2 regions of the Sphingomonas sp. RS2018 genome follow, and region 2 is predicted to be linked to the other one. Evidence: predicted binding sites of a transcription regulator. Region 2 holds the regulator's gene; the other holds the start of a gene.
What was found. The regulator LexA, encoded in region 2, represses DNA repair genes until DNA is damaged. The targets are predictions, from matches to a motif close to GTTCCNCNCTTGTTCT.

Region 1: ACX40P_RS03115 (ImuA family protein) is a predicted target of LexA. The motif match lies at 2,661-2,676, and genes of this name have one in related genera.

What each region holds. Positions count from the first base shown of each region.
Region 1 covers NZ_JBTMWL010000001.1:615,194-621,879, forward strand. The annotation lists gene ACX40P_RS03110 (DUF6504 family protein) at 1-1,213, opposite strand, end outside; gene ACX40P_RS03115 (ImuA family protein) at 1,887-2,633, opposite strand; gene ACX40P_RS03120 (dihydrolipoamide acetyltransferase family protein) at 2,745-4,091, opposite strand; gene ACX40P_RS03125 (alpha-ketoacid dehydrogenase subunit beta) at 4,096-5,100, opposite strand; gene ACX40P_RS03130 (thiamine pyrophosphate-dependent enzyme) at 5,109-6,401, opposite strand; gene ACX40P_RS03135 (thiolase family protein) at 6,631-6,686, opposite strand, start outside.
Region 2 covers NZ_JBTMWL010000002.1:338,947-345,632, reverse strand. The annotation lists gene ACX40P_RS06725 (glycosyltransferase) at 1-1,901, shown strand, start outside; gene ACX40P_RS06720 (molybdopterin molybdotransferase MoeA) at 2,010-3,191, shown strand; gene lexA (transcriptional repressor LexA) at 3,248-3,934, shown strand; gene ACX40P_RS06710 (hypothetical protein) at 4,004-4,306, opposite strand; gene ACX40P_RS06705 (ComEC/Rec2 family competence protein) at 4,231-6,117, opposite strand; gene gltX (glutamate--tRNA ligase) at 6,176-6,686, shown strand, end outside.

The DNA.
Region 1 (6,686 bases), on a different contig from region 2:
GCCAGCGCGGATGCCACGGGTGGCTCGCCGCGCGCCGGTCCAGCCGCCGCACGTCGTCGACGCGTAGCGGCACGGCCGCGCGCGCCGGCGGATCGAGCGGCGGCGCGGGCGCGGTGCTGCGTTCGGGCACATCGCTTTCGACCGGCGCGACCCGCCACGTCCGCCGCCCGAGCGTCGTCAGCGTATCGACCAGCGGAGCGAGGTCGGGCGCGTCGTCCTCGGCGGCCAGATCGGCGGCCAGCGCCTCCGGCCCCAGCGGATCGGCGGCGCGCAGGTGCAGCGCGATGGCGTCGATGCCATAGCCCGGTTCCATGTCGCCGATCCGGCGCAGCAGCAACCGCAGGATATGCGCGCTGTCGCGGCTGGGACGCGCGAGCCCGATGCGGATGCGCTGCGCCACCGTATCGACGCGGTCGGCGATCACTTCGATCCGCCGCGCGCCCAGCCCCGCGCCGCCCAGCGCCGCCACCAGCCGCGGCACCAGCACGCCCAGCCAGTGTGCGATCGCTTCCTCGGTCGCGATCGGTTCGGCGAAGCGTTGGCGCACCGCGATCGGCTCGGGCGGCACGACGGGGTCGAGCGGTTCGGGCAGGCGGCCCAGCGCCTGGTCCAGCCGGTCGACGATGCCGCGCCCGAACCGCCGCGCCAGCGGCCCGCGCGCCACCGCGGCCAGCGCGCCGATGCTGTCGATGCCGAGCCGCCGCAACAGCTCGACCTGCGTCGGTTCCAGCCGCAATGCCATGACCGGCAGCGGCGCGAGTGCTGCGGCATCGTCATGCGATCGCAGCACCGCAGACGGCCCATAGCGTGCCAGCGCATGCGCCGCGCCGGGCGTATCGGCGATCGCAACCCGCGCCGCAAAGCCGCGAGACCCCAGCTGGCGTACGATCCGCCGCGCCAGCGCCGCCTCGCCGCCGTGTAGATGGTCGGTGCCGGTGATGTCGATCAGCAGCCCGCCCGCTCCGTCGAGCGCAACGATCGGCGACACCCGCCGCGCGAGCATCGTCGCCAGCGCGCGCAGGTCGGCGGCGTCGCCCGCATCGTCGGACGGTCGCACCGTCAATCCCGGCACCTGCGCCCGCGCCTGCGTCAGCGCCATGCCCTGCCTTATGCCCAGCGCATGGGCGTGGGCGCAGGCGGCGACGACCTCCACGCGCGGCCCGGCCTTGCGCGTGATGACGAGGGGCGGGGGAGGATCGCTGGCGTCTGCCACGGCGCAGGCCGATTCCGGACCGTGCTCCCGCGCAGGCGGGAGCCCAGGGCGGGGAACGACACGCGCTGTCGCATTGCTGGACCCTGGGTTCCCGCCTGCGCGGGAACACGCGTGGCTTTCGGCGTGAGACGAAGCCAATCGTCCGGCAGTGCTTGAGCGGTGGGGGAAACCGTCTTCCGCATTGTTGCAGGGATGACCAAACATCACCCCCGCACCGGGCGCACCACCATCATCCGCCCGCATCGTGCGGAACGGGTGCGGCGCCGCCTCGCTCAGCCGGCCCAGCTCGCGCATCGGCGGGCGCTGGTGGGCGGGCAGGGTGGCGATGACCGCGCGGACGTCGGCCTTGGTCGCCGGCCTGTCGTCGACTTCGCCTCGCGCCCAGCGTGCGCCGGGTCTCCAGCCGCCGTTGTAGTCGCTTCCGATATGTGGTGGCTGGACGACGCTGTCCGCCAGCACACCGTGCTCCCGCGCAGGCGGGAGCCCAGGGTTACAGGTGGGACGTTTGGGGGCGTTCGGTTCTGGCGTGGGCGCAAGAGTGGCGGCCCCGCCGTGGGCGAAGCCCACGTCGTCGGACGGGCTGCGCCCGCCGGCCGGGCGGGGCGCTGCGCGTACGGCTTCGCCGTCGCGCACCGTCGCCGTCGAGCTTTGCTCCGACGCGCCTGCGCCTGCGCTATGCGGCGCGTTGCGCCGCTCCGCCCGCCGCAACCGGTCGATCGACCAGCTTGGCAGGTAGAGCGCAGCGACCCGTTTCATCGCACGCCTCCACTGTCCAGTGTCCAGGGATTCCGCCCTTCTGCCGCACCAGCTCGACGCGCCAGCGCCCGCGGCCGACGCCGGCGCAGGGCAGGGGGGTGGAGGGGGCCGATCCGACCCGCCAGCGCGTGACGGCGGCGGATGGCGCGCCCAGCGGGTCGTCGCCGGTGCGGCCGTGGCGCTTGAGCAGCAGCGCGATCGTCCGCCCGCCCTCCGCCGCCAGCTGCAACCGGCGCGTCGCGGCGAGGCCGGCGCGTTTCGCTTCGCCGATCACCGCGCCCAGCCCCTTGTGGCGCAGCCCCTCTTCCATGATGCCCAGCAGGTCGGCATCGTCCGCTGCCTCGGCATAGATCACGCGCGCGTCGGAGAGTCCGGCCTGCGACAGGCCCGGCGCGAACAGATCGTGTCGCCGCACCACCCACAGCACCGGCCCCCACGCCCGCGCGGCGATGCCGGCCAGGAACAAGGTCGCCGCCGCATCGTCGCCCATCGACGGCGATTCGCCGGCCACTTCGTGCAGCGCATCCAACCGCAGGCCACCCGGCGCCAGCACCGAATCGATTCCGCCGATGCCGAACGGCAACGCCGGGCGCCGCTCATAGGCACGCCCCTCGATCGCGCTCAGCTGCGCACGCAATTCGGCGATGACGACAGGATTGGACACGCGGGGCACGACTCGGAAACGACAGATGTTCCTATTCTGTTCCGTTTGCCTTCAGAGTCAACCGCTTCAGATCACGCCATCTTCGTTTCGCCTGTCCCGCCCCCTCGCGCCTCAGTCCGCGAACAGCAGCACCGGCGTCTCCAGCAGCTTGCGCACCGCCTGCACATAGCTCGCCGCGTCCCAGCCATCGACGACGCGGTGATCGCAGCTGATCGACAGGTTCATCAGCTTCGCCCGCACGATGTCGTCACCCCGGAAGACGGGGCGCTCGACGATCTTGTTCGGGCCGATGATCGCGACCTCGGGGCGGTTGATGACCGGCGTCGTCGCGATGCCGCCGAGTGGCCCGAGCGAGGTGATGGTGATGGTGCCGTTGCCCAGCTCCTCGGGCTTCAGCTTCTGCGTGCGCGCCGCCTCGGCCAGCCGGCCGATCTCGCTCGCCAGCTGCCAGACGTTCTTGTCCTGCGCGTCGCGGATGACGGGGACGGTCAGGCCGGTGTCGGTCTGCGCCGCCATGCCCAGATGCACGCGGCCGTGGCGCGTCACCACCCCGGCCTCGTCGTCGTAGCGGGCGTTGAGCATCGGGAATTCGGGCAGTGTGCGACAGATGGCGACGATCAGGAACGGCAGCATCGTCAGCTTCGGCCGCGCCCCCCGGTTCGCGTTCAGGTCGGCGCGCATGTCCTCCAGCGCGGTCACGTCGATCTCGTCGACATAGGTGAAGTGCGGGATGTTGCGCTTCGCCGCGGCCATGTTCTCGGCGATCTTGCGGCGCATGCCGATGACCTTGACGGTCTCATCCGCCCGCGCGCGGCTGGCGTGTGGGGCGTGATAGCCCTGCCCACCCGCATAGCGCAGGAAGGCGTCGAGATCGGCGTGGCGTACGTGGGCGCCGTCGTGCTTCACGGTCGAAAGGTCGATGCCGAGGTCTTTCGCGCGGGCGCGGACGGCGGGGGAGGCGAGGACTTTATGCTCCTCCCCGGCACGGGGAGGGGGACCGCCCGGCGCAGCCGGGGGGTGGAGGGGGGTATCCGCGGGTGATGCCGCCTGTGGCGCGCCCCCTCCACCAGCCTGCGGCTGGTCCCCCTCCCTGTGCCGGGGAGGATCTTGATCTAAAGCCACCTCCTCGACCCCCGGATTCTCCGCCTCGATCTGCTCTTCGACCGCCTCGCTCACCGGCGGCGCGGCATCGCCCGCACTTTCGCCAGCGCCTTCACCCTCCGTCTCGATCACCACCAACGTCGACCCGATCGGAATCTGGTCGCCGACCTCACCCGCTAGCGCGACGACGGTGCCGGATACGGGCGATTCCATCTCCACCGTCGCCTTGTCGGTCATCATGTCGGCGAGCTGCTGGTCTTCCTCGACGCGGTCACCGACCGCGACGTGCCAGGCGACGATCTCGGCCTCGGCGATGCCTTCGCCGATGTCGGGCAAGCGGAATTCGAAGCGGGCCATCGGCTTAATCCTTCATCACTTTTTTGAGCGCATCGCCGATACGGACGGGCCCCGGAAAATACGCCCATTCCAGGCTGTGCGGATAAGGCGTGTCGAAGCCGGTGACGCGCTCGACCGGCGCCTCCAGATGGTGGAAGCAGCGTTCCTGCACCTGGGCCGACAGCTCGGCGCCAAAGCCGCCGGTGCGCGTCGCCTCATGCACCACGACGCAGCGGCCGGTCTTCTTCACCGACGCCTCGATCGTCTCGATGTCGAGGGGGACGAGGCTGCGCAGGTCGATGATCTCGGCGTCGATGCCAAGGTCCTCGATCGTGTTCTGCGCGACATGCACCATCGTGCCATAGGCGATGATGGTGACGTCGGCGCCCTCGCGCACGACCTTGGCCTTGCCAAGGTCGATGCGGTAGTAATCCTCGGGCACTTCGCCGCCGGGATGCTGCGACCAGTTCTTCGACGGGCGGTCATAATGGCCGTCGAACGGGCCGTTGTAGATGCGCTTGGGTTCGAAGAAGATCGTCGGATCATTGTCCTCGATCGCGGCGATCAGCAGCCCCTTGGCGTCATAGGGCGTGGAGGGAATGACCGTCTTCAGCCCCGAGACGTGAGTGAAGATGCCCTCGGGCGACTGCGAATGCGTCTGCCCGCCGAAGATGCCGCCGCCGAACGGCGAGCGCACCGTGATCGGCGCGGTGAACTCCCCCGCCGATCGATAGCGCAGCCGCGCCGCCTCGCTGACCAGCTGGTCGAGCGCGGGGTAGATGTAATCGGCGAACTGGATCTCTGGCACAGGGCGCAGGCCATAGGCGCCCATGCCGACCGCGACGCCGATGATGCCGCATTCGGTGATCGGCGTATCGAACACGCGGGTCTTGCCGTATTTCGCCTGCAGCCCCGCGGTCGCGCGGAACACGCCGCCGAAATAGCCGACGTCCTCCCCCATCACGACGATATCGGGATCGCGCGCCATCATCACGTCCATCGCGGAGTTGATGGCCTGGATCATGTTCATGCGGGCCATCAGTTGTGCCCTCCCAGCGCCGGCATGCCCGCGCTGGCCCGCTCGGCGCGCATCTGCGCCTGCTGTTCGCGCAGGTGGGGGGGCATCTCCTCGAACACGCCTTCGAACATCGTGTCGAACGACTGGTGCATGCCGTGGCCGAGGATACCGTTTTTCTCAGCCTCCTTCTGCGCGGTCTTCACCTGTTCGGCGAGCTCCTTGTCCATCGTGGCGTGGCGTTCCTCGTCCCACTCGCCGATCGCGATCAGGTGATCGCGCAGCCGCACGATCGGATCGCCCAGCGGCCAGGCGTTGGGCTCCCCCGCCGAGCGATATTGGGTGGGATCGTCGGAGGTGGAGTGACCCTCCGCGCGGTAGGTGAAATGCTCGATCAGCGTCGGCCCCTGGTTGGTCCGCGCGCGTTCCGCGGCCCAGCGCGTCGCGGCATAGACCGCCAGCGCGTCGTTGCCGTCGATGCGCAGCCCGGCAATGCCATAGCCGACCGCCCGCGCGGCGAAGGTCGTCGCCTCCGCACCCGCGAAGCCCGAGAAGCTGCTGATCGCCCACTGATTGTTGACGACGTTGAAGATCACCGGCGCGCGATAGACGCTGGCGAAGGTGCAGGCGGAGTGGAAGTCGCCCTCTGCGGTCGATCCCTCCCCGCACCATGTCGCGGCGATGCGGGTGTCGCCCTTCGCCGCGCTCGCCATCGCCCAGCCGACCGCTTGCGGATATTGCGTCGTCAGGTTGCCGGAGATCGAGAAGAAGCCGAAGTCCTTTTCCGAATACATGATCGGCAGCTGGCGCCCCATCAGCTTGTCGCCGCGGTTCGAATAGATCTGGTTCATCATGTCGACCAGATTGCAGCCGCGCGACAGCAGGATGCCCTGCTGGCGATACGAAGGGAAGCACATGTCGTCGGCGGCCAGCGCCGCCGCGGCGCCCACCGACACCGCCTCCTCGCCCAGCGACTTCATGTAGAAGCTGGTCTTGCCCTGTCGCTGCGCGCGGAACATGCGTTCGTCGAAGGCGCGGGTCAGCGCCATGTTGCGCAGCATGCTGCGCATCGTGTCGGCGTCGAGCCGCGGGTTCCACTGGCCACCGGCGGTACCGTCGAGATCGAGCACGCGCACCAGACCGAAGGCGAGATCGTGGAACTGGTCCGCGGCCTCGGCGGTGTCGGGCCGGCGCGCGGCATCGACCGGGGGCACCGTGACGTCGGCGAAGTCGACCGCATCGCCGGGGCGGAACCGCGGCTCCGGCACATGCAGGGTGAGGGGTGCGAGATTCGCGCGCGGACGCTCGTCGGTCATGCTCTCTCCAAAGCCGGTCGCGATCGGAACGCATGGACTCGGCTGTCGGTACAGTTGTTATAAAATTTCAAAGGGGCTGGCAACTAGGTCAGCAGGGCTGGCGTAATTTGCTGGCTTTGGGGGGCGGAGGGTCTGGATCGCGTCGCGGCTAAGCCGCGCCGTCGGTCGGCGCTCACGGCGCCGCCGGCCGGTCGTGTCGCTTTCGCGCCGCAGCTTTGCTGCGTCTTGGCTACACGACTTCAAACAACCCCGCCGCGCCCATCCCGCCCGCCGTACACATCGTCA
Region 2 (6,686 bases):
GGACGCCACGCATCCTCGACGTGCTGGAACGCGCGCACGTCCCCGCCACCTTCTTCGTGATCGGGGAGAACGTCCTCGAACATCCCGGCCTCGTCGCCCGCATCGTCCGCGGCGGCAGCGAACTGGGCAACCACAGCTACACCCACCCCAATCTCGCGGGTGCGTCGGACGCGTCCACCAGCCTCGAACTGAACGCGACGCAGCGCGTGGTCGAGGCCTATACAAGGCGGCGGATGACGCTGTTCCGCGCGCCCTATTTCGGCGACGCCGAGCCGACCACCACCGACGAATTGCAGCCCGCGCTCGCCGCGCAGCAGGCGGGCTACACCGTCGTCGGGCTGCACGTCGATCCCAACGACTGGCAGCGGCCGGGCGCCGACGCGATCGTCCGGCAAGTGGTCGATCAAGTCCGCGCCGGCAGCGCCGACCGCTCGGCGAACGTCGTCCTGCTCCACGACGGCGGCGGCGATCGCGAGCAGACGATCGCCGCATTGCCGCGTATCATCGCGACGCTGCGCGCGCAGGGCTATCACTTCGTCACCGCCTCGCGCCTCGTCGGCATATCGCCGGCGCAGGCGATGCCGGTGGTGGCGGGACGCGACCTGACCGCGGTACGGATCGACGTCGCCAGCTTCATCATTGTCGCGGGCGTCATGTTCCTGATCGGCTGGATCTTTTACCTCGCGATCGCGCTCGGCATGGCGCGCGCGGTGCTGATGGCGGCGCTGGCGTGGTGGCAGACCCGGCGGCGCCGTAGCGAACCGCCGGTGTTCGCGCCTTCCGTCTCGGTCATCATCCCCGCCTATAACGAGGAACGCGTGATCGCGACGTCGATCGAACGCATCCTCGCCAGCGACTATCCCGCGCTGCAGATCATCGTCGCCGACGACGGATCGCGCGACGCGACCAGCGCGATCGTCCGCACGCGCTTCGGCGACGACGATCGCGTGACGCTGCTGACGCTGCCGAACGGCGGTAAGGCCGCCGCGCTCAACCGTGCGCTGCTGCACGCGAGCGGCGAAGTGGTGATCGCGCTCGACGCGGATACGCAGTTCGAGCCCGACACGATCCGCCACCTGGCGCGCTGGTTCGCCGATCCTCGCATCGGGGCGGTCGCGGGCGACGCGCGGGTCGGCAATCGCGTCAACCTCGTCACACGCTGGCAGGCGGTCGAATACATCACTGCGCAGAACCTCGAACGCCGCGCGCTCGCCGGCTTCGATGCGATGACGGTGGTGCCGGGTGCGGTCGGCGCCTGGCGCCGTACGACGCTCGATGCGGTCGGCGGCTATCCGGAGGACACGCTGGCCGAGGATCAGGATCTCACCATCGCCGTGCAACGCGCCGGCTGGCGCGTGACCTATGATCCAGAGGCGGTCGCATGGACCGAGGCGCCGGAGAGTTTCGCAGGTCTGGGCAAGCAACGCTATCGCTGGGCGTTCGGCACGCTGCAATGCCTGTGGAAGCATCGCGGTATCTGGCGGTCGCGCCGCCCGCGCGGGCTGGCGCTGGTCGGCCTGCCGCAGGCGTGGATCTTCCAGATCCTGTTCGCCGCCATCTCGCCCGTAATCGACCTCGCGCTGGTCGTGTCGGTGGTGGGCACCGCGCTGCGCGTCGCGCAGCATGGCTGGGCGCAGACGTCCGGCGACGTCGCGACGATGGCGCTCTACTGGGTCGCCTTCACTGCGGTCGACGTCTTTTGCGGCTGGATCGCCTATAGGCTCGACGGCGGGCAGGCGCGCTATCCCGCCCATCTGCTGGTCGCGCAGCGGGTAGTGTACCGTCAGCTCATGTACGGCGTCGTGCTGCGCGCGATCGGATCGGCGATCGGCGGCTGGGTGGTCGGCTGGAGCAAGCTGGATCGCAGCGGGCGGGTCGCGGTGGCGGAAGGGCCGAGATAGTCCGACCTCGCCCAACAGCCTTTCAATGTCCGGGCGTCGGGGGCAAAGCGCGTCTATGTGTGCTCGCCTTCCCGCTCTTGCGTTCAGCCCAGCGCGCGAGCGACGCGCATGACCCTCATCCCGGTCGCCGAAGCGCAGTCCCGCCTGCTCGCGCTCGCCACACCCCGCCCGGCCGAGACCGTCCCGCTGGCGAAGGCCGCCGGCCGCTGGGCCGCCGCCGACGTCGCCGCCACGCGCACCCAGCCCGATGCGGACCTGTCAGCGATGGACGGTTATGCCATCCGCTTCGCAGACCGGACCGCGCCGATGCGCGTCGTGGGTGAGAGTGCGGCCGGACGTCCCTTTTCGGGACAAATCGGCGCGGGCGAGGCGGTCCGCATTTTCACCGGTGCGGCCATGCCTGCCGGCGCGGACTGCGTGCTGGTGCAGGAAGAAGCGGCGCGGGCCGGCGATACGCTGACGCTGTCGGGCGAGGGGCCGAAGGGCGTCGGCGGCAATGTCCGCCGCCGCGGATTGGACTTCGCCGAAGCCGAGATCGTCGTCGCCGCGGGCGAGCGCTGGACGCCGCCGCGCGTCGCGCTCGCCGGGCTCGCCGGTCACGCCACCGTCCCCGTCCGTCGCCGGGTGCGCGTCGCGATCGCCTCCACCGGCGACGAACTCGTCCCGCCAGGCACCCCGCTCGCGCCCGGGCAGTTGCCCGAGAGCAACGGCGTCCTGCTCGCCGCGCTACTGGCCGACCTGCCCGTCGAGATCGTGTCGCTTGGCATTCTGCCGGACCGCCTTGACGTTCTCACCGCCGCCTTTGCCGCGGTCGATGCCGACATCCTCGTCACCACCGGCGGCGCGTCGGTCGGCGACCACGACCTCGTCCGGCCCGCGCTCGAAGCGGCGGGCGCGACGATCGACTTCTGGCGGATCGCGCTGCGGCCGGGCAAACCGATGATGGCCGGGCGGATGCGCGACACCGTGGTACTCGGGCTGCCCGGTAATCCGGTGTCGGCCTTCGTCACCGCCACCTTGTTCCTGCGACCGCTCGTCGCGGCGTTGGGCGGGGCGTCCGCGCCCTTTCCCCCAACCTACACCGCGCCGCTCGGCGAACCGCTCCCCGCCAACGGCCCGCGCACCGATTATCTCCGCGGCGCGGTGATCGACGGGCGCGTTCTTGTCGCCGCCATCCAGGACAGTTCGATGCTGCGCACGCTCGCCCGCTCGACCTGCCTCGTCCTGCGTCAGCCGCATGCCCCGCCGGCGGCAATCGACGATCTCGTGGAGCTGTTGCCGATCGCTTGACAGGGTCGAGAACAATACATAAACGTTCGTTATCTGTTCCAGACGGAGGTCCGTCCATGCTAACGAAGAAGCAGCACGAGCTGATCTGCTTTATCGCCGATCGCCTCAACGAAACCGGCATCTCGCCATCGTTCGAGGAGATGAAGGAGGCGCTGGACCTCAAGTCGAAGTCTGGCGTCCATCGCCTGATTTCGGCGCTGGTCGAGCGCGGCTTCCTGCGTCGCCTCGCCAACCGTGCCCGCGCGCTCGAAGTCATCAAGATGCCCGAGCGGTCGGAGGCGAAGACGCCGCCGCACGTCTCAACTTCGTCAACATTCGCGGGTGCGAGCACGCCCGATCGTGCGCCGCCGTCGCCCGCAAACGACGTGATCGAGATCCCGCTGCACGGTCGCATCGCCGCCGGCGTGCCTATCGAGGCGATGGAGGGGGCGACGATGCTTCCCGTCCCCGCCGCGCTGCTCGGCTCGGGCGAGCATTATGCGCTGGAGGTGTCCGGCGATTCGATGGTCGAGAAGGGTATTCTCGATGGCGACTATGCCCTCATCCGCCGGACTGAGACGGCGCGTGATGGCGACATCGTCGTCGCGCTGATCGACGATCACGAGGCGACGTTGAAGACCTTCCACCGCGAAGGCGCGATGATCCGTCTCGACCCCGCCAATCGCAACTACGACCCGCAACGCTACGCCGCGCGGCAAGTACAGGTGCAGGGCAAGCTCGCAGGGCTGCTACGCCGGTATTGAAGCAGTTGCCCAAAACCCGGTTCGTGCTGAGCGAAGTCGAAGCACTTGGCAGGCACCGGCCACCGCAGTCTAGCGACGCCAATCGTTACCTTTGGGCGGCATCACGGTCGGCGGATGCTCCCAGGGATGGTCTCCCGCCCCATCGCCGACCGTCGTCACGCCGGGCGGTGAGAGCGTCAGGCTGACCCCGCCCGACCGACGCAGGAACCGCCGGTCGATCTTCAACCAGCGGGGCGCACACGCCCGCGGCAAGTTGCGCTCGCTGACGACGATATCGACTGTTCGGCACAGGCGGATCAGCGGCAGCGCATCGACCAGATACCCGCTGCGCGTCGCCAGCAGGCGGGTGCTTCGCCGAAGCGGACCAGGCACAAATCCGAGTTGCACCGGGCGCCCGACATGTCGTCGATCGCGGGCAACTCCCCGTCCACCCCGCCACCCTCAGCCAGCAGGTCGCGAACATAGTTCCCGGCCCGCTCGCGCAGCAACGCCATGCCCCCATCCGGCATCCGCACCGCCAGATGCCGTCCGTCACCGGTCACGATCAGGTCCGGCGCCGGCGTCGCCAACGCCCACATCGCTCCGATAAGCACCGGCACGCCGCCCCACCACCGCGCCCGCGTCCGCCACAACGCGATCCAAAGCCCCCCACCCACCATCAGCCCGAACGCCCCCCGCGGCATCGCCGGCAGCGCCGCCACCGCTCCCGGTGCCGCCGCGGTCGTCCGTGCGATCGCCAGCAACAGCCCCAGCGCCTTTCCCGCCAGCCACCACAAGGGGGCGCCCAGCCCAACCCCGTCGAGCAGCAATGCCCCCGCCTCCAAGGGCATGATGACGAAGGTCGTCAGCGGAATGGCGACGATATTGGCGAGCGCGCCGTAGGCCCCTGCCTTGTGGAAGTGAAAAAGTCCGATCGGCACCAGTGCCAGCTCGACGACGATGCCGGTCGCCAGCAGCACCATCAGCCCGCGCGCCGTCCGCGCCGCCCACCCCTCGTCCCGCACTCCGAACCACCGCCGCCCCGCCGCACTTTCATGCAGCGCGACGATCGCACTGACGGCGGCAAACGACAGCTGGAAGCTCGCGCCCACCACAGCCTCGGGCCACAGCACCAGCACCACCAGCGCCCCGACCGCGACGAGCCGCAGCGTCACCGCTTCCCGCCCCATCGCCAGCGCGGCGAGCACCAGCAGCGCGGCGACGCAGCTGCGGATCGTCGGCACCTCGCCGCCGGTCAGCCAGGTGTAACCGACCGCCGCTAAGGCCCCGACGCCGGCGGCGAGCAACGGCAGCCGCAGGTTTAGCGCCGCCCACGGGCTGAGCGCCAGCAGCCGCAGCGCCACGAACATCGCCGCGCCGACGACCGCGGTGATGTGCAGCCCGCTGACCGACAGGAGATGCGCCAGTCCCGACCGCCGCATCGCCTCGGCATCGTCTTCGGGAATGGCGCCCTGATCGCCGGTCGCCAAGCTGGCCGCCACCGCGCCCTCCGCCCCGGCAAGCCGTGAGCGGATGTGGCTCGACAGCCGCACTCGCAGATCGCTCCGTCCCGCGTCGCCCGGCGCGATCACCTCGACCGGCGCGAACCCCCGTCCGGTCGCCCCCAACCCGCCGAACCACGCGACCCGCGTGAAGTCGTGCGCCCCCGGCACCGCCGCCGGCGCGGGCGGCATCAGCCGCGCCCGCAGCCGGATCGTCGCACCTGCGGCCAGCCCGGCGGGCACGTCGCGTTCGGCCAGATTGACGCGGATCCGCGGCGGCAGCCCCGCCGCCCCAACCGGCGCCAGCCGCAACCGCACCAGTTCGCGCGCCGCCAGAGGCTCGATCCGCTCCACCCGCGCGATGAATGCCACGATCGCCGGTCGCGCCAGCACCGGTGCCGCCACGCGCTCCGCCCGCCACCACGTCGCGCCCGTGCCGAGCGCAACGGCAATCCCGGCGATCGTCATCGCTCGACCGGCGCGGCCACCCGGTGCAAGCGCCGCCCCGGCCACAGCAACGGCTAAACTCGCCAGCAGCACCGCGATCCAGGCGCCCTGATCCGGCAGCACGAACCATGCGGCGATCCCCGCACCAAACGCGACCGGTATCCAAAGCGGCAGCTGATCGCGCTCGGCCTCCAGCCATGCCTCGATCGACCACGGACGCCATGCGCCCATGATTTGAAGCGGGGCAAACGCCATGCTAGTGCGCGCAGCGGCTGAAACGGCCATCCTGTCTCGATCCTGGGAGCATGTGCGCTTGAGCGCAACCACCGAAACCGACGCATCCGCGCACGGTGCCAACGCCGCTGTTGTCACGCGCTTCGCGCCGTCGCCGACCGGCTATCTGCACATCGGCAATGCCCGCACCGGCATGTTCGCCTGGCTCTATGCCCGCCATCATGGCGGCCGCGCGCTGCTGCGGATCGAGGATACCGACAAGGCGCGGTCGACGAAGGACGCGATCGACGTGATCTTCGACGGTCTCGACTGGCTGGGCCTCGACTGGGATGGCGAGCCCGTGTTCCAGTCGACACGTGCCGGCAGACATGCCGAAGTGGTCGATGAATTGCTGGCCGCCGGTCGCGCCTATCGCTGTTACATGACGCAGGCCGAACTGGCGGAAGCGCGAGCCGCCGCCGAGGCCGAGCGCCGTCCGTTCCGCCTGCAGTCGCCGTGGCGCGACGCCGACCCCGCAACCGCGCCCGCCGACCAGCCGTTCGTCGTCAGGATCAGGGCCGAGCGCGAGGGCGAGACGGTGATTGAGGATC